4 regions of the Pseudoalteromonas sp. SD03 genome follow, and region 2 is predicted to be linked to each of the others. Evidence: predicted binding sites of a transcription regulator. Region 2 holds the regulator's gene; each other region holds the start of a gene.
What was found. The regulator sigma-54, encoded in region 2, starts transcription at its own class of promoters, with help from an activator protein. The targets are predictions, from matches to a motif close to GTTGGCACGNNNNTNGNNT.

Region 1 (5,946 bases), 210 kb from region 2:
ACTAACGCTTTGGTGACAGCTAAGCCAATACCTGAACCAATGGCATTGGTGCCTTTAAGATCTGGCGCTTTATAGTACATGTCAAAAATGCGTGTTAGTTGCTCTTGTGGAATACCTTCACCGGTATCGAGTATTTTAATAATAAGCCAAGGGCCATCTTCACGGTTTTCTCTGGCACAATCTAAGATTACGCTCCCTTGTTGAGTAAACTTAACGGCGTTATTAATTAAGTTCCACACCACTTGGCGTAAACGAGTCGGGTCAAGCAAAGCATATATGTCAAGCATGCCAGAACGCTTCACTTCAAACGAAAGCTCTTTTTGCTCAGCAATAAGGCCTGCAAAGTTAACTACATCGTTGATAAAGTCCGAAACATTAATTTCGTTGGCGGCAATATCTAACTGCTCACGGTCAATTTTATCTAAATCTATAATATCGTTGAATATGTTACCTAGCGTTTCGGCGCTTGAAAACACGGTATTACACCAACTGCGTTGCTGTTTGTTTAATTCGGTATCCAGTAGCATGCGCGTTAAGCCCACAATACCATTAAGCGGTGTGCGTAACTCATGGCTTAATGTGGCAATAAATTTCCCTTTATCTTTATAAGCTGTTTCCAGTGCCTGCGCAGCTTCTTTACGACTGGTAATATCACGGCCAAACGCAAGTAAACCAATGTAATCCCCTTGTTCATTAATAAAGGGAAGTTTACGCAATTCAAACCACCTAATTTCACCGTTTACTGAGTACTCCACATCTATAGTTAAACCTTGGTGCGTACGCTCAACCTGCTCATCGGTTCTGAGTACTTCTGATAAAAAGTGGCTTGGAAATATTTCTTCTGCGGCTTTACCAATAAGTTCGCCACTGGTTTTGCCCATTACCTCTTCAAACATTTTATTACAACCGGCAAACACCCCGTTGTTATCGCGGTAATAAAATAAATCCGGCGAGGAGTCTACTATTGAGCGCAGTAACATGCCTTGCTGTGCGAGTTCTTGTTGTGTTTTTTTACGCTCTGCAATTTCACGCCTGAGCTCTTCTATTGCTCGATGTTTGGCATGAAAAGCCATTTTACGTTCGTCAATTTCAATATTTAAGCGGTTAATATTGTCTTTGAGGGTTTGATTTAAAAGCTTCTCTTGTTTTGTGGCACTATCTAAATAAGCATAAGAGGCATCAAGTTGCCGAATAGAGTTTAATAATATGCTGATAACTAAAGGAGAAACAACCGAGGTAAAAAATACTACGGCCAGTATATCAACCAAGTTTACTTCGCCTATGGCGACGTAATAAAACATACTTGATAAAACCAGCGATATTGTTAGTAATAATGCATAGCAAATAGCAGCAGTTTTAAACTCACCAAAACGAGTTATTGAACTGGAAAGAACTCGAACCCACGGGTTCAAAGAAGAATCAGTCATATATCAGTTTTTCTCTTAGCTAAATGCTTAGGGTCTGTTGACCTTTCAAGGTTAAAGGCTAATTTTAGCATTTTCTATCAGCTATTTTCATGTTGTGCGACAAAAACAATAAAATTTCATGTTTGGTGTTATTTGCTGCATTTCAGCAAATCTTTATTTAGTGTAAAATGCGGCGTTTTAAATATTGCAAATAACGAGTAACGTATCATGCAAAAAACTATGCCAGATATTGCTAACACGGCTGCCGCATTACAAACAGGTAAATTAGACTGGGTAGGTATGGGCGATATAGAGCTGCCTTTTATTTTTGAATCTCTTGATTTAGCTCCAGTTACCGTTAATGCAAAAGCACGCGCCTTTGTTAATTTACACAAAGAAGATGCTAAAGGCATTCATATGTCGCGACTATTTTTAGCGTTGGATCACCTCTCAACTGAGCAACAGGTCAATCCACAAACCTTAGCACAAGCCTTAGATACCTTTATCACCAGTCATGAAGGCTTAAGTGATAAAGCACACATTGAATTTAAATTTGAACTGCCGCTACGCCGTAAGTCATTACTTAGTGGTAAAGCAGGTTGGAAAAGCTATCCCATTGTACTTACCAGCACTATAAATCAAGGCGTTATTAGTTTTGAGCTCAGCGTTGATGTGACTTATTCATCAACTTGCCCCTGCTCTGCAGCACTGGCTCGCCAATTAATTCAAAACGCATTCAGCGAAAAGTTTTCTCAAGAAACACTCACTCAATCAGAAGTTTTAGAGTGGCTTGGAACAACTCAAGGCATTGTAGCAACCCCGCATTCACAGCGTTCAATTGCTAATGTTAAAGTTAAATTAGCAAATAACATTGAACAGTTTGATGTGGTTAACTTAATAAACTTACTAGAAGATGAGCTAAAAACACCAGTACAAGCTGCGGTAAAACGTGAAGACGAACAAGAGTTTGCTCGCTTAAACGGTCAAAATTTAATGTTTTGTGAAGACGCAGCACGAAAAATTAAAACGACGTTAGAGTCAAAAGAGTTTACCGATTACTTCCTGCAAATTAACCATTATGAGTCTTTACATGCTCATGATGCAGTTGCGATTGCCGTAAAAGGTATTGAAGGCGGTTATAAAGCATAATAGTGCTCATCCCCCTTCCTTAATAAAACAACCATAACAACTATTTGGGCACATAAATTGCTTTAGAAAAGCAGTGTCAATTTGTTGTTATGGAGTTACCGTATGGAATTCGCTTTATTATTAATATTAGTGCTAGTTGTTGGGGCATCTATCGTTGCGTCAAAATTTAATGATGACGGCGGAAACCCTTATCCTTTTACTCGTAAGCAAAGTGTATTTACCCAAGTAGAAGGGGCGTTTCTGAATTTATTAGAGCGCGCTGTTGGCGATCAATATAAAATTGTTAGTCGCGTTAAACTAATCGATGTGATTGACTGTAAACAAGGCCTGTCTGTTAAATCTAAACGTGCGGCAATGGCTAAAGCAAAAAATAAGCAGCTCGACTTTGTTTTAGTAGATAAAGAAAAAATGACCATAGTGGCTGCGGTTGACTTAGTTAATAACGCCAATAAAGATGGCCACAAAGCACAGCGCGACTGGTTTGTTAATGGCGCATTGGAAGCCGCAGGTATTCCACATATTCGTATGAAAGTGAAGGCAGGCTACCGCCCAAGCGAAGTACGCGATGCAATTATGTTTAAATTAGGTAAGCCAGCGGCATCTAAACCTTCACGACCTACGCGTGCTAGAGTTCATAAACCGGCGGTACTATCTCCTTCTCAAGCAAAGGCACAATCAACAGCCCTTGCTGAAATATAATCAATAAGTTTATAAAGTGCGGGCTTTTTAAGCTCGCATTTTTGTTTGTTTTACCCCACGTTATTTTTTGCAGTATAATCACCGTATTCAAACTCAGGAATTTAACACTATGAATGTTGGTATTATTGGCGCAATGGAGCCAGAAGTTAAAATTTTGCGCGAGGCGATGCAAAATTCACAAGTTTTAACCAAGGCTGGTTTTACTTTTTACACAGGCGAGCTTGCAGGCAATACCGTCACTTTAGTGCAATCAGGTATAGGTAAAGTCGCTTCGACAATCGCAACCACATTACTTATCGATAACTTCAATCCAGATTGTGTTATTAACACAGGCTCTGCCGGTGGATTCGACCCATCACTAAACGTTGGCGATGTAGTAATTTCATCTGAAGTACGTCATCACGATGTTGATGTAACAGCGTTTGGTTACGAAATTGGCCAAGTACCACAAATGCCAGCAGGTTTTACTGCTCACCCTAAACTTGTAGAAGCAGCCGAGCAAACAATTGCACAAATTAGTGAAGTAAAAACCCTTGTTGGTTTAATTTGCACTGGCGACTCGTTTATGTGCGACCCTGTTCGTATTGAAAAAGCACGCAGTGACTTCCCTACAATGCTAGCAGTAGAGATGGAAGGTGCATCAATTGCGCAAACGTGTTTTGCACTTAATACACCATTTGTTGTTATTCGCTCAATGTCTGATATTGCAGGCAAAGAGTCGCCGCAATCATTTGAAGAATACTTAGAAACAGCCTCTATAAATTCATCAAAAATGGTCGTAGCTTTACTTGAGAAATTAACGGCGGTTACGCTGTAAATGCTCAATAATATTGTTCAAAATCATTTGGACTTTATTGCATTTATTTGTGCGCTCCTTGCTGAGCGCTTTTTACCTTTAGTAAGTTGGTATCATCCTAACCACATACTCTCTGCTATTTTTAGCGCTATAAGCCAGCGTATTTATAAAAAAACAGACACCAAGCAATATCATTATTTAGCAGCCTCAATGGCAAGTACGCTTATACTTAGTACTGTGCTTATTATTGTAGTTTTACTGCTTCAGTTTGCCTTTTACCCCGAGCTGTTATCAGGTCTTATTTTATATTTATGCCTAGAAAACAGTAGCCTGAATAAAAAAGCGATACGCATAGCTAGGCTAGTCAAAAAAAGTCAAAAATCGACAGCACGCGAATTATTAAAGCCACTAGTAGCCCGTGAAGTTAATGCACTTTCAAGCCCCGGGATCATTAAAGCCATTATGGAAAGTGTCATACTTAGAACGGCGCGTCATTACTTTGTGGTAATTTTCATATTTTTAGTATTGGGCCCCGTCGCCGCTCTCGCCTATCGTTTAATCACTTTAATTCAACAGGCGTGGCGAAGTGATATAGCCCCTAACAGCTCTTTTTTGATGCCGCTTAAACTGGTTCTTTTTATTGTTGAGTACATTCCCATACGTTTACTCGCGCTGACAATTGCCTCACTAAAGACCAGTAAAAAAAGCATGCATTATATTAAGCATTATGGCCGACACTTCTATCAAACCAATACAGGCTGGTTACTTAGTGTATGTTCTGCATCTTTGGGGGTACAACTTGGTGGGCCTGCTATTTATAATACACAGCGTTTTAATAAAATGCGTGTCGGTGTAGAGCGTCTTCCCAACGCCGATGACGTACCACAACTACTCAATACACTTAACCAAACTCGCTTTTTTTGGCTTCTGATTATTATTAGCGTTGAAGTTATTAAGGCTGTTCTCGTTTTTAAGTTCACATAAAAAAACCAGCCGTAGCTGGTTTTTATAATGTCCGAAGTTTTAAGCTACGGTGATATTTGCAAATTTGCGTTTACCTACTTGATAAATAGCCGTTGTGCCTTTTGCAATTTCCAATTTGGTATCTGTAATTTTGTCTTCGCCGTTAAGCTTTACAGCACCTTGTTTGATCATCCTCATGGCCTCTGAGGTACTCGCCACTAAGCCCGCTTCTTTAAGTAAGTTAGCGATTAAAATTGACTCTTCATCAATATTAACTGTCAGCTCAGGGATTTCATCTGGCAAGGCTTTTTTCTGAAAACGCTGGATGAAGTCATCATGAGCAGCTTGCGCATCAGCTTCACTGTGAAAACGCGCAATTAGCTCTTTAGCTAATTCAATTTTAATATCGCGCGGGTTAGTGCCCTGCTCTACACGCTGTTTTTGCGCTGCAATTTGCTCAATAGAAAGGCTACTTAGCAAATCGTAGTAACGCCACATGAGTACGTCACTAATTGACATGATTTTACCGAACATATCTGAAGGCGTATCAGTAATACCAATATAATTACCGAGTGACTTCGACATTTTCTGAACGCCGTCAGTTCCCTCAAGTAAAGGCATCATTAATACTGTTTGTGGTTTTTGACCTTCATCTTTTTGCAGCTCACGACCCATTAATAGGTTAAAACGCTGATCGGTGCCGCCTAGCTCAACATCTGACTCTAATGCGACTGAATCCCAGCCTTGCACCAGTGGATACAAAAACTCATGAATCGCAATCGATTGACCGCCAGCATAGCGCTTTTTAAAATCATCACGCTCAAGCATACGCGCCACAGTTTGACGCGCGGCTAATTTTATCATCCCCGCAGCGCCTAATTTCTCCATCCATGTAGAGTTAAAAGCGACGGTTGTTTTAGCCGGGTCTAAAAT
Region 2 (5,946 bases):
ATAACGCAGTACCACATCTAGAGTCACATCGGGGCGAATAGTAACGGTATCTATATTCATCAATGCGCCAGCAGAGCGCTCTTGATACGATAAAGCCTGCGTTGCACGTTCTCTATCTTGAATATCCATAGCGCTAACAACATCTTTATAAACGGTGTCAGGTAGGCTACGTAGTACTTCCCCTAAGTCATCATGGCCCATGTCTTCGGTTGCGGCAGCAATGTGCTCGGGTGCCATTTGCGCAATAATACCCAAACGTACATCTTCAGACAGCTCTTCAAGCACATCACCTTGTACATCAGGATCAACAAGCTGCCAGAGCATACGGCGAATTTTATGCGGGGATGATTCTAAAAGAAGTGCGGTATCACAAGGCGCCGTTTTTGCCAGCATGCGTCTAACTTGAACAAATTGACCACTATTTAGTGACTTAGTCACCTGTTTTAGTTGTTGTAGTGGAATATCTTGTTCTAAAGCTTCAGGCATTGGCGTCCTTAATTAAATTGTATTACATGCTGGAAGGGTATAAATGCTATTCAATTTTAGTTTATCTTACTTTATGTGAGCAAACTACCTCAACCACTATTAACCTAAGCTTAGGATGATGAGTTAATAATGAACTTTTTTATTCTTGCTCATTAAATCGTTGGTCAATTAGTTCACCTATTGCGCTAAGTGCAGGCTCAGCGTCGGGGCCTTCGCATACCACCTTAACTTCTTTGCCTTGGCTACTTTCGAGCAACATAAGTGCCAGCACGCTATCGCCAGCGGCCTGTTTGTCATCTTGAAATAAAGTGATTGTGGCATCAAATTGCACAGAAAGCTGAGCTAATACTGTCGCCGCTCTAGCGTGTAATCCTAATTTGTTTTTTATTAAAAATGTATTTTCTAAGCGCATGACATCTTCTCGCAAGCTTTATTCTTGTTCTCGGTGGCGAATTTTTACATTAGGATGGCTCATTGCAAAGCTTTCACCAATGGTTTGCGCTAAATAAACAGAGCGGTGTTGCCCACCAGTACAGCCAATTGCAATGGTTAAGTAGCTGCGGTTATTTCGTTCTAAATGCGGCAACCATGTTTGCACAAATGTTTGAATTTGCCATGTAAATTTTTGCACTATACTGTGACTTGCTAGGTAGTCTTTTACTGGTTGGTCCAGCCCTGTAAGTGGCTTAAGTTCAGGCTCCCAATGCGGGTTTGGTAAAAAGCGGGCATCGAATACGTAATCTGCTTCTTTAGGGATGCCGTGTTTAAAACCAAATGACTCAAAGGTAATGATCAGTTGTTTATCTTTTTTTCCGAGTATTTTTTCACGAATAGACTCAGCAAGCTGATGCACACTTAAATCTGTGGTATCAATCATATAATCAGCACGATTAATCAATACATCAAGCAGTTGTTTTTCTTTTTTTATGGCTAAATCAAGCGGCAAAGAATCAATAGATAAAGGGTGGAGACGTCGCGTTTCTGAAAAACGTTTTATTAATGTTTGATCGTCACTGTCTAAATAAAATACCGTTGGTTTAGTAAAACCAGGTAAATATTCAATGATTTCATTAAACTGCTGTTGCTCTTTAGGTAGGTTACGTACATCAACACTCACGGCAATTTTATTATAACTGTCGGAAACACTGCGCACTAATGATGGTAATAAATTAAGAGGAATATTGTCTACACAATAATAACCTAAGTCTTCCACAACGCGTAACGCCACAGATTTACCTGACCCTGAACGACCGCTTATAATTATTAATTCCATTTATCACCTTTCTTTGTTACTACGATTGACTGACGATAACCTGATATAGTTCGCTATCCGATTTGGCGGCGCGTAACTGTTTACAAAATTCTTTATCATTGAGCTTATCAGCAATCGTGGCTAGCGTCTTCAAATGCTGCTGATTATCGCCATCGGGAACAATTAACGCGACAAAAATGTCAACCGGTCGGTTATCAATCGCATCAAAATTAATAGCTGTTTCGCTCACTAAAATCAAAGCAAGGGGCTCTTGAGCACCACTCATGCGACCATGTGGAATAGCAATGCCTCGGCCAATGCCTGTACTTCCAAGCTTTTCTCTTGCAGTTAATGCATTAAGAATATCTTGTTGTGTTAAATAGGGCAGCTTATTGTGAGCCAATTCACTGATAAATTCTAAAATTCTTTTTTTACTATTAAAAAGGACCGCAGCTTTACTGCAGTCCTGACAGATAAGTGAGCTTAGTTTCATAGTGTTAGTGTCGAGCAAGTTTCTCTTTGTGTTTAATTACTTGACGATCTAGCTTGTCAATGAGCGAGTCTATAGCGGCATACATATCTTGATGCTCAGTAGAGGCAAAAATCTCAGCGCCACTAACATGAACGGTTGCTTCAGCTTTTTGGTTTAGTTTTTCTACATCGAGAATAACGTGCACATTCGTTATGTGATCAGTGTGCCTCTGTAACTTCGAAAATTTACTATTTACGTAGTCTCTAAGCGAGTCGGTAATATCTACATGGCGACCAGTTAAATTCAGTTGCATAAACATTTTCCTCTTTGTTGTACGCCTTAAATCAAACTTTTACGTTGATTAGACGGGGGAATAGCTAGAGATTCGCGATATTTTGCAATGGTTCTCCTCGCTACTTTAATTCCTTGCTCTGCCAATATATCTGCAATTTTACTATCACTCAATGGTTTAGCTGAGTTTTCTGCAGCGATTAATTTTTTAATTAATGCACGTATTGCTGTTGATGAACATTCGCCACCATTTTCAGTACTTACATGGCTTGAAAAGAAATATTTAAGCTCAAAAATGCCACGTGGTGTATGCATGTATTTTTGCGTAGTAACACGCGATATAGTCGACTCATGCATTTCCACCATTTCAGCCACATCGTTAAGCACCATAGGCTTCATAGCCTCAGGACCGTGTTCAAAAAAGGCCTGTTGCTGCTGCACAATACAGTTGGTTACTTTAAGTAGCGTGTCATTTCTACTTTCTAAGCTTTTTATAAACCATTTAGCCTCTTGTAAGTGCGAGCGAATAAATTGGCTATCACCACTTGATTTAACCGTACGCGACATAGCTGCATATTGGCTATTTACTCTGATCTTAGGCATGCTATCTGGGTTTAATTCAACTACCCAACGACCTTTAACTTTTTTAACCGACACATCAGGAATAACGTATTCAGACTCTTCTCTGACAATAGTGTCTGCCGGTTTTGGGCTGAGCGTATGAATCAACGTCATGATTTCTTTTAGCTCATCTTCTTTAAGCTTTGTTTTTTTCATTAACGTGCGATAGTCACGTGCAGCAAGTAAATCAATATGATCGGTTAAGATCATTTTTGTTTCGTTTAAAAAAGGTGTGTCTTTATCAAATTGATTTAGCTGAATACACAAGCACTCTTGTAAACTACGCGCGGCTATTCCCACTGGATCAAATAGTTGAATACGCTTTAGTACCGCTTCTATTTCGTCAAGTTCAACTTCATCTTCGCCGTCGTTTTCTTGGTTAAAGCTTTCTAATATTTCTTCACAGCTAAGGGTTAGAATCCCTGAATCGTCCACAGCTTCTACAATTGCAATAGCTATCGCTTCATCGGTAGGACTAAACGGCGTCAGTTGAAGTTGCCACATTAAATACTCATGCAGCGTTTCAGTCGAAGAGCCTTGATAAATAGATTCATCTTCTGGCATTGGGCCCGATGAAGAGGCAGGCGCAGCGCTCATATATTCATCCCAAGTAACATCCATAGCCATATCATCGCTAATGGTGTCTTTGGTCATTGCTTCGCCGCTATCTTGCTCATACTCGCTAGGTTTATCGTCAGCTGAGGCACTTAGCGTTAAGTCATCGTTATCGGCTTTTTGTTCGTTTTTACCTGCAGTGTCTTCGCTGTAATCGTGTTCTTCAACTTCAAGCAAGGGGTTGCTATCGAGCGCTTCTTGAATTTCTTGCTGGAGATCCAATGTACTGAGTTGCAATAAGCGAATTGCTTGTTGCAACTGTGGAGTCATTGTAAGTTGCTGGCCCATGCGCAGCTGTAATGATTGCCTCATGTATCTCTAACAATCCTTTTAAATTACGGTCTGTTGACCTTTACGGATTAAAATTTGTTCAAACTAGGGGCGGTTTAATTGCGGCGCGAGGTTTGTAACCTAGTGGGCTAAGTCAAAACCGAGCAACAAAGAGTAAATCGTCCCTAGGCAGAACCCGAAGGGCAGCGCCTGTTTGGCATTGATGCTGCGTTATCGCCTATTTATGGGGAATACCACACCACATAGGCTCTGCCTTGCCTAAATACCAAACAGACTGCTGCAAATTCAACCTTGAAAGGTCAACAGACCTAAGTATAATTAATCTTAGCAGATGCTTAGTGTAATAACACACATATTAGAGCTTGAACTGCTCGCCTAAATAAACATCGCGTACTGTTTTATCGTTTAATACATATTCTGGAGTGCCTGATGCAATTAACTCCCCATGAGAAACTATGTAGGCTTTTTCACAAACATCAAGAGTTTCGCGTACGTTGTGATCTGTGATAAGTACGCCAATTCCTCGGTTTTTAAGATGCTCTATAATCTTTTTAATATCTAATACTGAGATAGGATCAACCCCCGCAAAGGGTTCGTCTAAAAGGATAAATTTAGGGTTTGCTGCTAACGCGCGAGCAATTTCAACGCGGCGACGTTCACCACCTGATAAAGCCATACCTTGACTATCGCGGATATGCTGAATGCTAAATTCATCAAGTAAATTATTTAAGGTATCTTCGCGTTGTTGTTTATTTAATTCTTTACGTGTTTCTAAGATAGCCATTAAGTTTTGATAAACAGTCAGCTTTCTAAAAATAGACGACTCTTGCGGTAAATAACCAATCCCTAAACGCGCTCGGCTGTGCATCGGTAATAAAGTAATATCTTTATCATCAATTGATATTTTGCCTTTATCGCTAGGCACAAGGCCTACAATCATATAAAAAGTGGTGGTTTTACCTGCACCATTAGGGCCAAGTAACCCCACAATACTGCCAGCTTCAACCTCTAGGCCAACGTTTTTTACAACTTCACGACCTTTGTAGCTTTTAGCTAATAGCTCTGCTTTTAATGTGCTCATGGTTGGCCTTTATCATCTTCTTTTTTATTTTCAACAGGGACTAAAATAGTGTGTACACGGTCTGTTGAGTTTTCGTCTTTTTCTGCGCTAATTAACTGCTGCTCGATATCGTAAGTGATACTTTTAGCTGTTATTTTTTGACCTGCTTGAGCAATGCTTGCATCGCCGATTAAGGTTAAAAAACGCAGCGACACATCGTAACGCACTTCATTAGCACTGGCGCTCATTATGGTGCCATCAGCTTGTGTTTCTTCAAAATATGCAGGGCTGCCTGTGGCAATTAATAACTGTTTGTTATCGCCTAGGTCATCGCGTTTATGCACTTCTAAACGGTCAGCTGTGATACGGCGATTACCATGAATAATTTCAACATTTTTCTCAAAAATGCCTACGTTTTCTTTTAATTGACCTTCTTGCTTATCTGCACTAATTGAAATTTGATTTGCAGCGGGGGCTTCAGCAGGTTCAGCGCCATTACTGTTAAAAGCAATTAATAGTGAGGGAACAATTAAAATTTTAAATAGGTTATTGGTCATAATATAGGGTTCGCGTATGGTTAATAAGTTTAATCACCTCGGTTTTTAAATCGGCCTCAAGGCCTTTACCTGTGATTTTTAAATTAGGTCCTGTAATAACGACAGGCTGCTGTGATTGCATGGTTAATAGTTTTATATCAACATTGATGGTCTGGGCGGTGATCGTATCGATCATGGCGTTATCTACTAAATTTTGAGCGGTTACATTACCCTCTAACACCAGTTGACGGTCGTCGTAGAGTGTGGCTTCATCGGCGTTAATACGCCATGTTTGCTGCTCGTTGTATAAAGTGAATATAGG
Region 3 (5,946 bases), 1.4 Mb from region 2:
TTGCTTTATCGGTACTGAGTCAATTTTTTGGAGGTAGTTATGGCTATCAGTTTTGATAAAGCATTAGGCGTGCATCCGCATGCGATGTTGATCCGTTCGCAAAGAGCAGAAATGCTCGCTACTAATATCGCAAATGCTGATACGCCCGGCTATAAAGCAAAAGATATCGACTTTGCCTCAGCATTAAAAACGGCAAAGTCCAACCAACTAAGCGGCAATACCATGGTAAGAACCAATGAAAAACACATTGCCGGTGGTACCCGTAGTGTAGGTAGTAATGAACTATTTCGTACGCCAAATCAAACAGATACAGGTGATGGCAACTCTGTTGATATACAAGTGGAACGGAACTTGTATACACAGAATGCTATGGAGTATCAGGCCAGTGTCCAGTTTCTTAATGGTAAATTTAAAGGCCTGAAAAAAGCCCTCGGTAGTCAAGGAGCCTAATTATGAGTTTATATAATGTGTTTGATATTGCTGGTTCTGGTATGAGCGCGCAAAACGTGCGATTAAATACCACGGCAAGTAATATCTCTAATGCCAATACAATTAGCTCTTCACAAAATGAGACGTACCGAGCGCGACAACCTGTATTTGCTGCGGAGCTAACAAAAGCGTCAGCGTCAGCAAGCAACCCACAGGGCTCTGCCGTTGGTGTAAAAGTGTTAGGAGTGGTTGAAAGTAATAAACCACTACAAATCGAATATAACCCAAATCACCCGAGTGCGGATGAAAATGGATATATTTACAAACCCAACGTGAATGTTGTTGAGGAGATGGCAAATATGATTTCTGCTTCTCGCTCTTATCAGACAAATGTTCAAGTTGCTGATGCAGCTAAGCAAATGTTAAGTAAAACACTGCTGTTAGGTCAGCGGTAACTGAGGGTAGCTCATGAGTAACGATATTAGTACTTCTTCATCCTACATGGACTCTTTACGTTGGCAAGATAAGCAAGTGCCAAAAAAAGAAGAGAGTGATGCGTTAACCCAAGAAGATTTCTTTTCGTTGTTAACACAGCAGTTGTCATATCAAGATCCCAGCAAACCAGCTGATAACGATCAGATGATTGCACAAATGACAAACTTTACTATGGCTGAAGGGATCTCAAATTTAAACTCTAACTTTGAGTCTTTAGCTGCGTCGATGACATCAAATTCAGCATTGCAAGCATCAACACTGGTTGGTAAGCAAGCGCTGCTGGAGTCTGACACACTTGAGCTTAATGAGTCGGGTGAGGTAAAGGGAGCGATTGTTGCTGAAAAGCCGGTAGACAATTTAACGCTTCGTATTGAAGATGCATCAGGGCAATTAGTTAAAACTATTGATTTAGGCACGCAGCCTGCAGGTGCGGTTCGCTTTGCATGGGATGGTAAAAACGAAGCGGGTGAACGACTTCCTCCTGGTGAATACAATGTTAAAGCTGAAGGCAGTACGGATGGCGAATTCTCTAGCTTACCAATTGCCTCATTCAAAAATATTGAGAGTGTTAATATTAATGGCTCAAGCGGCATTATTATTAATACCAAAGAAGGTGCGGTTAGGCTGACTGATGTCGCAGAAATCGCGTAATAGATTTTATGTATTTTTTAGCCAATAGGCTAAATATTTTTTAGGTTAGAGGTTAATTATGAGCTTCAATATTGCATTAACAGGCCTTGCTGCCGCACAAAAAGATTTAGATGTTACCGCCAATAATATTGCCAACGTAAATACCACGGGCTTTAAAGAGTCTCGCGCTGAATTTGCTGATGTATACGCATCATCAGTATTTAGCGCCGGTAAAACGAAAAATGGTGATGGTGTACAAACCACTATGGTTGCCCAGCAGTTTCATCAGGGCTCGCTGCAGTTTACTAATAATTCACTGGATTTAGCGATCACAGGTGAGGGGTATTTTGCTACCAGTCAAGACTTAGGCGCACAAGACTTTACCTACACGCGTGCGGGTGCATTTAAGCTTAATAAAGATAACTTTGTTGTAGATGCTAAAGGTAATTTTTTACAAAGCTTCCCAGTTGATGAAGTTAGTGGTGATACGACCTCTGTAAGTCTTAGTACTTCATCTGCTTTACAAATACCAGATTCTTCGGGCTCTCCGCGCTCTACTTCAAACGTTTATACATCATTTAACGTCGATTCTCGAGAAGATGTAATAGCTGTCCCTTTTGATGCAACAGACAGTACTACTTATAACTCTTCGACATCGACCACAATGTATGACTCACTTGGTGAGCCACATGTTCTACAATTCTTTTTTGTAAAAACAGCGCCTAATGAATGGCAAGTACATGGTACGCTTGATAAAACTCCCTTTGATGCAACTGGTGCCGCGACAGCAACACCAAGCCCGCTAAGTACCTTTGGGTTTGATGCTAGCGGTTTGCCTGCAACGACTAATGGTGCTCCAAATGTTGGTCCAACCTTTACTGATGTTAATTTAACCGGAACTAATTTATCGGGTATTTTATCTAATGGCGCCCAATTTGATGATATTGCGATTAATTGGCGCGATGAGGCCGGTACTGCAAATAGAACGCCTACTCAATATGCGAGTCGCTTTGAGGTGAAAGCACTAGAGCAAGATGGTGCGACAGTAGGTCGCTTAGCGGGTATTGATATTGGTACAGATGGAAAAGTTGTTGCATCTTACAGTAATGGTGATTCAACTTACTTAGGTCAAGTTGCCATGGTGCGCTTTTCAAACTCACAAGGTTTGCAGCAAGTAGGTGACACTTCATGGAAAAAAAGTTTGACCTCGGGGGAACCAATTGCGGGTGAGCCAGGTTCAGGCACACTAGGCAACATTAATTCGTCAGCTCTTGAGCAGTCTAACGTAAACTTAACCAATGAGCTGGTTGATTTGATTAGTGCGCAGCGTAACTTCCAAGCAAACTCTCGTGCGCTTGAGGTTAACTCAACTATTCAACAGAACATCCTTCAGATCAGATAATCATATTTTGATTTACTAAGGCTGCTTAGTGCAGCCTTTTTTATTCCTCTCCTAAAATCTTATTCACACTTAAATTTAATTTGGCACTTATATTGCATTTACTCATACATAGATTTCTTAATGAGTCGATGTTATGGATAAAATGGTCTACATAGCGGCATCTGGCGCTAAACAAAGCATGCAAGGGCTTGCTCTTAAAGCCAATAATTTGGCAAATGCGAATACCACTGGATTTAAATCTGATTTTGCGCAAGCACGGTCAATGCAGGCTTTCGGTGAAGGTTTGCCGACTCGTGTTTTTGCTATGCAGGAGCGCCCAGGATCAAACATGACATCGGGCGGTGTTGTCGAAACAGGTCGCAGCCTTGATATTGCTATGAGTGATAACGCATGGCTGAGTGTTCAGGATGCCTCTGGTAATGAAGCCTATACAAAAGTGGGTTCGTTAAATATAACGGCTGAAGGAATGTTGACTACCAGCGACGGTCGTCAAGTTATTGGCGAAGGTGGGCCAGTCATATTACCTGTACCGATTGAAAAAATTGAATTTAGCAAAGATGGCACTATTCAAGTTCGCCCTCAAGGTGCACCGGCTAACTTTTTAGAAGAAGTTGATCGGCTAAAAGTAGTTGATGCAAACAACGCTACACTCGAGAAGGGTAACGATGGCTTATTTAGAGCTAAACCAGGCCAAATAGTTGAAACATCAGCCAATGTACAAGTATTAGGCGGCACATTAGAAAAATCGAATGTAAATCCTGTGCATGAAATGGTCGATATGATCAGTCATCAACGCCAATTTGAATTACAAGTAAAACTGATGAAAACAGCTGAAGAGATTGACGAACGTCAAGAACAGCTGATGCGCATCGTTTAACTATAACGTGAGGATATTATTATGAATCCAGCATTATGGATAAGTAAAACAGGGCTTGACGCTCAACAAACAGATATATCGGTTATATCAAATAACTTAGCGAATGCCAGTACAGTGGGTTACAAAAAAAGCCGCGCTATTTTTGAAGACTTACTCTACCAAAATATTAATCAACCAGGCGGTCGCTCATCGCAAGACACCGAAATGCCGTCAGGCTTAATGTTGGGCGCGGGTACGAAAGTGGTCGCTAATCAGAAAAACTTTTCCCAAGGTAACATGCTCACCACTGAAAATTCATTAGATTGGATGATTTCTGGTCCTGGATTTTTTGAGGTTTTACAGCCTGATGGCAATATTGCCTATTCGCGTAACGGTCAGTTTACCACCGACGGTGAGGGGCGAGTTGTAACTTCGGGTGCCGGTTACGTTGTTCAGCCTGAAATGAATGTGCCTGATGATGCACAGTCAATCACCGTATCTCAAGATGGTGAAGTGTCAGTTCGCATTAAAGGTCAAGCCGAAAACGTGGTTATTGGTCAAATTACTATTAGTGATTTTATCAATCCGTCGGGCCTTGAGCCTATAGGGCAAAACCTTTATACCGAAACTGCAGTAAGTGGTGCACCTGTTCAAGGTAACCCGGGGGTTGAGGGCTTAGGTACAATTATTCAAGGTTCACTTGAAACATCAAATGTAAATGTGACCGAAGAGTTGGTTAATTTGATTGAAACTCAGCGAGTTTACGAAATGAACTCAAAGGTAATTTCAGCGGTTGATGAAATGATGAGCTACATCAATCAACAATTATAGTCTTGGGGGATTGTATGCGTAATATCATGTTATTTGCAGTAGGGACTTTACTGTTAAGCGGTTGTGTATCTACACAAAATAATGAAGTAGTGCAGGACGATCCCTACTATGCACCTATGTATCCTGAGCCTAATATGGAGCCAGTGGTAGCAACTGGCTCTTTATTCAGTACTCAGTTATCGAATGACTTATATGCCGATAAGAAAGCACTTAGAACAGGCGATATCATTACTGTTAAATTGCAAGAGTCAACCCAAGCCACAAAAGCGGCTAAAACAGAAACAGATAAACAAACAGATGCTAGCCTCGATCCTGTTATTGGTTTAGGTGGTTTACCGGTTAATATTGGTGGCGATAGTATTCAATTTGGGGTTGGTAGTGATGCGTCGTTTAAAGGTGACTCAAAATCAAATCAATCAAACAGCCTAGTTGGCGATATTTCGGTTAACGTGATGCGAGTATTACCAAATGGTAATTTAGTGATTCGCGGTGAAAAATGGCTAACGCTAAATACCGGTGAAGAATTTATTCGCTTAGAGGGGTTAGTGCGTCCACAAGATGTTAATGCTGATAATACTGTTGAGTCTAATCGTATTGCGAATGCGCGTATTCAGTATTCAGGTAAGGGTCAAACTCAAGAGGCACAAAGCCCGGGTTGGTTAACGCGTTTCTTTAGTAGCTCATTGTTTCCCTTTTAGAGGACATTCAACATGAATGGTTTTAAAGTTTTTTGTTTTATGGTGCTACTAGGCTGGCAATTTACTGCCAGTGCTGAGCGAATTAAAGATGTGTCTATGGTCGAAGGGGTGCGCTCAAACCAATTAGTGGGCTATGGATTGGTTGTTGGTTTACCGGGTACCGGTGAGCAAAGCCGTTTTACCGAACAAAGTTTTAAAGGCATGCTCAATAGTTTTGGTATTACGTTACCTTCTAGTTTAAAGCCAAAAATTAAAAATGTTGCAGCGGTTGCTGTTCATGCTGAACTCCCTCCATTTAGAAAGCCAGGGCAAACCATAGATATTACTGTGTCATCGATTGGCAGTGCAGGCAGCCTGCGCGGTGGTACATTATTACAAACATTCCTAAAAGGGGTTGATGGTAATGTTTACGCCATCGCTCAAGGCAGTTTAATTGTAGGTGGCTTAGGCGCTGAAGGCCTTGATGGTAGTCGCGTTGTGATTAATACGCCAACGGTAGGACGCGTACCAAATGGTGCCACGGTTGAACGTGCTGTTAAAAGCCCATTTATGCAAAACGACTATATTACCTTTAATTTAAACCGCCCTGATTTTACTACTGCTAA
Region 4 (5,946 bases), 1.2 Mb from region 2:
GGCATGTCGCTGGCAGAGCCTTGCTTGTACTTTTTATTTGAAGGCCACGCAATGGAGTACACCTCTGCATCTCAGGCGGGGGTTATTGTGTCTTGCTTACCCATTATTGTGGCATTTTTAGCGTTTTTCATGCTCAAAGAGCATATTAGTAAAGCTATTGTGGTGGGTTTTACGCTGTGTATTGGCGGCAGTATTTTATTGACCTTGCTCTCACCGAGTTCAAGCCAAGCCCCAAACCCATTACTGGGAAATTTTTTAGAATTAATGGCCATGGTGTGCGCGGCATTTTATACCGTGTGTATAAAACATTTAGCTAACCGCTATTCCCCACTCACATTAATTGCTCTGCAAGGCGTGAGTGGTAGTTTGTTTTTTGCTCCGTTTTTATTATTTATTGACCTTCCCAGCGAAAACCAACACGATTTAACCGCACTAATGAGCATTTTGTACTTAGGCTCTTGTGTTACTTTGGGTGGGTACGGTATGTACAACTACGCGATTAGTAAAGTGTCGGTGTTAACCGCAGCGGCTTACTCTAATTTAATTCCAATTTTCACTTTAATTTTGTCAGCCATTATTCTTAACGAAGTACTGACACTTGGCCAGTGGATCAGCATATTTGTGGTGTTTATAGGCGTAATGATAAGCCAACGCCATCAAGAACTAGTGGTCGATATTCCTAACGCTACCTCGGGTGAGGATATTTCAGCCGATACTAGCCACCTTAAATCGGTACCCGAGGCCAGCGAATCAAAAGGGTAACAGGTCAGTAAATACAGCCCTGCTTGATGCAAAAAATCGGTGTTGTACTGATTAATTATCTCAACATGTGTCACTGAATAATGCTGCACTTGGCCATTTTGTAATTGCAGAGAAAATTGCTCCCCCACTTTAGCGTTTTTTAAAAACGCAAAGTGGGTATCGTTGTGGCCAGCAATAAGTGCTCCTTGCGAATTACCAACATCAGCCCCACCTAATACCCCCGCAGCTAAAAAATGACTGGGCGCAAACGCTAAATTTCTACCACTTGCGCCATCGAGCACGGTTAGTCGTTTATTATGCTTTGGCCATATTATTTGTGCCACTGGGTAACTATCAGCATAAAACCACGGCTTAATTTTTTTATTGGGTGATTTAAGGGCTGTTTGCCATGCTTGCTCTATTAACACTTGTGCAAGCCATGCCTTTGCCTGCATATATGCACCATGGCCAAATAGGCTCAGTCCTAAGGCTAGTAAACCTATGCTCAACCACTTTTTCATTTACAGCGCCTTACTAACAACAGGCCACCTAGTAGCATTAAAGCTCCAAACACAATATGCATTTTGCTTTGCCCATCAGTTTGCGGCAAGCGCATACTCATTCCTTGTGGCATTAAATTAGCCACTTGTGTAGTTTGTTTAGCAACTTCTTTAATGGTGCTCTCTTCTATGGCAATAAACGCAGTAAATGGGCTAAGTAATTGATGCTCAAGCGCAAGTTGCTGCACTTGCTGTTTTACAACACTTTGTTGGTTGTATAGCAATAATGACTTTATTTTTTGACGTGCCCAGAGCTTATCAATTCCTGTGGCTTTTGAGCTTGCTTGCGAATTAAGCTTAACCTTAAACTCACCATGCGTTGTTTGCCCAGTAAAAGTAATTGTATCGGTATTATCTAATTTAATAGCCACCATAATAGGCTCAGCAAAATACAGATCCGGTAATGGGGAGGGCCAAAAATCTAAGCTGTCTCCATTTGTATTTGTTAACGCTAAATTAGTCATCGCCGGATGAGCGAGTTTATCAAACAACTGCTGCATTTTTGGCTGCACATCAAAGGTGCTACCAATAAAGGTATAAGACCCCTTACCTATATCAGCAGCGCGGCGCATAAAAAAGCGATTAGGTGCGCTACCAATGCCGAAGGTAAATAAGCGGCTGTCACCTAAAGTGCGCGCAATACTTTTAAATAACTCATCTTCGTTACTCACGCTACCATCGGTTAAAAACACCACTTGGCGTACAAAACCCTCAAACTGCGCACCATTCAGTACGGCATCAAGCGCACCTTGTATTTCAGTACCACCGTCGGCTTGCAAGTTATAAATAAAGCGCCTTGCACGGCGTAAATTAAAGTCACTAGCAACTAAAGGGGTATCACTCATGGCAGTAACCTGATTATTAAAGCCAATAATATTAAAGCTATCATCACTATCAAGTAACGAGAGTGCGTAAAACAATGCTTTTTTAGCTTGCTCCATAGACTGCCCATGCATAGAGCCCGAGGTATCAACCACAAACACCATTTCACGCGGCAAACGCTCAGACTGGGTAAACTGATCGCTTGGCGGCATTAACATTGCTAACGCAAACTGCTCACCATTTTTTGCTTGCTGAGTAAAAAGTGCGGCTTGAGCTTGCGCTTTTTGTAGTGGCTTAAACTCCAGTACAAAGTCTTTATTTATTGCTTGCTGTGGTTTTAGCACAATGCTGTATTGCCCAAACGCAGAGTTTTCAATATTTACCTGATGGTACTTAGCGTTTATATCAACCAATTCTAAGCCTATATCCATGTTAATTGTTAAGCTTAAATCGCTGGCATTAGCCGCCTCATTGGTTTGCTTTGTATAAATAGGGCTTAACCATCCTTGTGGAGTAAACGAAGATGTATGATCACTTTTTACCGTACGCTTATCTTGCTCTTCGTTCAGTTTCCCTGTTGTTGCATGATACCGTGGCGTTATTGTGGTTGGAAAATGAATCGCAAAGGTTCCATGCTGGTAATCAATAATCTCTTGATATTCAAGCGTTATAACAATCTCTTCACCAGGCCCTATATTCGTCACATTTGTAATAAACATATTTGCACGCTGCTGACGAACCAAAGAGGCCTGCTTCCCTGCTTGCTTGGCAGCTTGATACTGTTTTTCTGCTTGGTGTTTTTTTGCTATTTTACCGTGAATCACTCGCTCACCAATACGCATGGTCATTGCTTGCACAGCACTTTCATCGGGTAAAGGAAAAACATAACGTGCATTTACTGCAAAAGGATTTTCATTTATGTAGTGCTGCGTTACTACAACATGATTAATTAGTCCTGTTAGGGTCATTTTTGCATCGCTTTTTAAAATAACCCCAGGATTAACCGCCACTCCTTGGCTATCAAACAAGGATAGTTTTGGCGACTGTGCATGGCTTTTAAAGCTGGCCAAAAGCACGATAATAATAAAAATAAAAAGGCTTACCTTGGTAAGCACTTTGGTGGGTTTACTCAACATAAATCACTCCCTCGAACGCACGCTGTTAATTGCTTGCTGTTTGATTACTTGACTGATTTAACGCACGGGTAGTGAGGGTAACGCGTCTATCAAAAAAGTTATCTTCAAGGGTGTTACTGTTTGCTATGCTTTGCTGCTCGCCAAATGCTTGTGCGCTTAAGCGTGTATGGCTAACCCCCTGTTTAATTAAGTAACTTTGTACGGCGTTTACTCTGGCTTTTGAAAGTAATAAGTTTGCTTGTTCTTCACCACGCTGATCGGCAAAGCCACTCAAATCAAGCGCGAGTTGCGGTTGGCTTTTTAATAACGCAACTAATTGATCAAGCTGCTTGGCAAAATGAGGAGCAATATCGCTAGAGCCTGTTTTAAATTGCACTGTCATCGCCAATAAATTATTAAGCTGTGATTGCGTTAGTTGCTCATTTTGCTGAGCCAGTAGCTCAAGTTGCGCTTCTAAGTGGCTGTTATGATTAAGAACATGTTGGTAGTCGTTGGTTTTCTCTGCCATTACAGTTAAAGCTTGCTGCTGCTCAGCAATGGTTTGCTCAGCCACCTTGGCATCGCCAATCAAACCACCAGCAAATGCGCCTACAAACGCGCCAATAGGCCCACCAACAACGCCACCGATAATGGCACCTGTGCTTAGGCCGACTATGGTTTCCTTTTTTGCTTCTTTCGATGGAGTATCCGCGGCAAAAGCAGGAGCGCAAAAAGTACTAACGAGTGTGAGTGCGATTAATGTTTTCTTCATGATTTATTCCTTACTATTGGTAATGGGTTGGCAAGCTATTGGTTGGCACTTGCGTTGTATCTGTAATTTCAATAGTTGTATTAAAACAGCATGAAGTGGCAACAAAGGGGATCAAAAATGGCAAACTGCTGAGCAATTGTGGCAAAAAAATGGCAATTGTGTTTTTAACCGTACTTAGCGCAAAAACTTCGCTATAGTGCGCCTAAGTCAATATGAGTAATTAAAAAATGAAAAAAATAGCTATCATTGAAGATGAAAACGCAATCCGCGAAAACTACATAGAAATGCTGAGCGCTCAAGGCTATCAGGTGAGTGGTTATGAAAACCGCCCTCAAGCAGAAGCGGCCTTTAAAGAAGCGCTTCCCGATTTAGCCATTGTTGATATTGGTTTAGGCCATGAAATAGATGGCGGCTTTTTACTGTGCCAGACACTGCGTTCACTGTCTAAAACCTTACCAATTATTTTTTTAACCGCTCGCGACAGCGAAATAGACACCGTATGTGGCCTGCGCATGGGCGCCGACGACTACTTAACCAAAGACATTAGCTTAGCCCATTTAGCTGCGCGTATTGGCGCGCTATTTCGCCGTATGGAAGCATTAGAGCAACCCGCCGATGCTAACGCACTGATAACACGCGGCCAACTAACACTCGACACGCAACGTATGCAGGTGCTTTGGCAACACCAATTAGTTGATTTAACCGTGACTGAATTTTGGATGCTGCATTCACTCGCTCAGCGACCAGGGCACGTTAAAAGCCGTAACGATTTAATGAGTGATGCTAAAATTTATGTAGATGACAGCACCATTACCTCGCATGTAAAACGTATTCGTAAAAAGTTTATAGCACTCGATAGCCAGTTTGACTGTATAGATACCGTGTATGGCATGGGCTATAGGTGGGAGCAACCCACATGCTGAGATTTGGCCTACGCAGTAAATTTATCCTACTTTCGTGCTTTTTGTTTTTGTTGCCATGGCTTGGCTACGAATATGTATGGGAAATGGAAAAGTTTTTACGCCAAGGCCAAGAAAAAACGTTGGTAGGCACTACACGCGCACTGGCCACGGCCCTGCATGAACGCCCCGCTTTATTTGACGAACAAACCAACTTTTTAGATCAGGTGGTAAAAGGCCGCGATCTCTATGCTTATAATTTAAAAAGCCCGATTCAGCTCGATGGCAAACTCAACGACTGGGACGCTTATCAATCGCTGTTTTGGCTTTATGATAAACGCTACTTACAAACAGCCAATGATAACCATCAACTGCGCGACTTATCATTTAGCCACATGGTGGGTAAGTTTGATAATTACTTATATGCAGTATTTAAAGTCACAGATGATGCTTTAGTTTACCGTGCTAAAAATAGCCTCAGCATTACCAATAACGATTACATAAAAATTGGCCTAAAAAATCCTGATGGACAATTTAATACTTATATTATTGCTCCGCGCCAAGATGGCTGGGTCAACGCATTTGATGCCTACAGTAAAATGCCTTTTACTAAAATTCAGGGTTTCTTTAAAAAAACTGAAACAGGTTACAACCTTGAGCTGCGCTTTCCTTTGAGTATGCTTGGCAATAAACTGGGGTTTGCCATTGCTGATGTTGATAGTAAACAGCCAAGCCAAACACCTAATATCATGTCTACATCCAACTTAAATAACCCAAATGATTTAGGCTCAGTACTGGTGCCCTCCCCTGAAATAAACCGTATATTAAAAGGCATGGGCCACAGCGGCAGTCGCATTTGGGTGGTCGATAATCATCACCGTGTTTTAGCGCAATCGGGCAGTATTCAAAATGCCGATGGCGTATGGGCTGATGGGCTAAAAAATCAAGCGCCAAAAACCGCATGGCAGCGCTTTGAACAGACCTATTTGCATCCTTTGTACTATAAAATTTTAACCCGTCCCGAAGATGAGTTTATA

Region 1: the regulator sigma-54 is predicted to act here: its motif matches at 2,600-2,618, upstream of ABZP26_RS03165 (DUF2726 domain-containing protein).
Region 3: the regulator sigma-54 is predicted to act here: its motif matches at 3,036-3,054, upstream of ABZP26_RS12105 (flagellar basal body rod protein FlgF).
Region 4: the regulator sigma-54 is predicted to act here: its motif matches at 4,037-4,055, upstream of pdsR (proteobacterial dedicated sortase system response regulator).

What each region holds. Positions count from the first base shown of each region.
Region 1 covers NZ_CP162514.1:668,169-674,114, reverse strand. The annotation lists gene arcB (aerobic respiration two-component sensor histidine kinase ArcB) at 1-1,427, opposite strand, end outside; gene folE2 (GTP cyclohydrolase FolE2) at 1,635-2,555, shown strand; gene ABZP26_RS03165 (DUF2726 domain-containing protein) at 2,658-3,254, shown strand; gene mtnN (5'-methylthioadenosine/S-adenosylhomocysteine nucleosidase) at 3,364-4,071, shown strand; gene ABZP26_RS03155 (cobalamin biosynthesis protein) at 4,072-5,034, shown strand; gene tyrS (tyrosine--tRNA ligase) at 5,074-5,946, opposite strand, start outside.
Region 2 covers NZ_CP162514.1:453,224-459,169, forward strand. The annotation lists gene mgtE (magnesium transporter) at 1-486, opposite strand, end outside; gene ABZP26_RS02155 (HPr family phosphocarrier protein) at 626-898, opposite strand; gene rapZ (RNase adapter RapZ) at 917-1,759, opposite strand; gene ptsN (PTS IIA-like nitrogen regulatory protein PtsN) at 1,779-2,231, opposite strand; gene hpf (ribosome hibernation promoting factor) at 2,236-2,523, opposite strand; gene ABZP26_RS02175 (RNA polymerase factor sigma-54) at 2,550-4,049, opposite strand; gene lptB (LPS export ABC transporter ATP-binding protein) at 4,384-5,109, opposite strand; gene lptA (lipopolysaccharide transport periplasmic protein LptA) at 5,106-5,645, opposite strand; gene lptC (LPS export ABC transporter periplasmic protein LptC) at 5,635-5,946, opposite strand, start outside.
Region 3 covers NZ_CP162514.1:2,580,115-2,586,060, reverse strand. The annotation lists gene flgB (flagellar basal body rod protein FlgB) at 40-450, shown strand; gene flgC (flagellar basal body rod protein FlgC) at 453-884, shown strand; gene ABZP26_RS12115 (flagellar hook assembly protein FlgD) at 898-1,575, shown strand; gene flgE (flagellar hook protein FlgE) at 1,634-2,956, shown strand; gene ABZP26_RS12105 (flagellar basal body rod protein FlgF) at 3,090-3,833, shown strand; gene flgG (flagellar basal-body rod protein FlgG) at 3,855-4,643, shown strand; gene flgH (flagellar basal body L-ring protein FlgH) at 4,658-5,341, shown strand; gene ABZP26_RS12090 (flagellar basal body P-ring protein FlgI) at 5,354-5,946, shown strand, end outside.
Region 4 covers NZ_CP162514.1:2,738,826-2,744,771, forward strand. The annotation lists gene ABZP26_RS12820 (DMT family transporter) at 1-762, shown strand, start outside; gene ABZP26_RS12825 (class GN sortase) at 657-1,262, opposite strand; gene ABZP26_RS12830 (marine proteobacterial sortase target protein) at 1,259-3,259, opposite strand; gene pdsO (sortase-associated OmpA-like protein PdsO) at 3,285-4,010, opposite strand; gene pdsR (proteobacterial dedicated sortase system response regulator) at 4,238-4,933, shown strand; gene pdsS (proteobacterial dedicated sortase system histidine kinase) at 4,927-5,946, shown strand, end outside.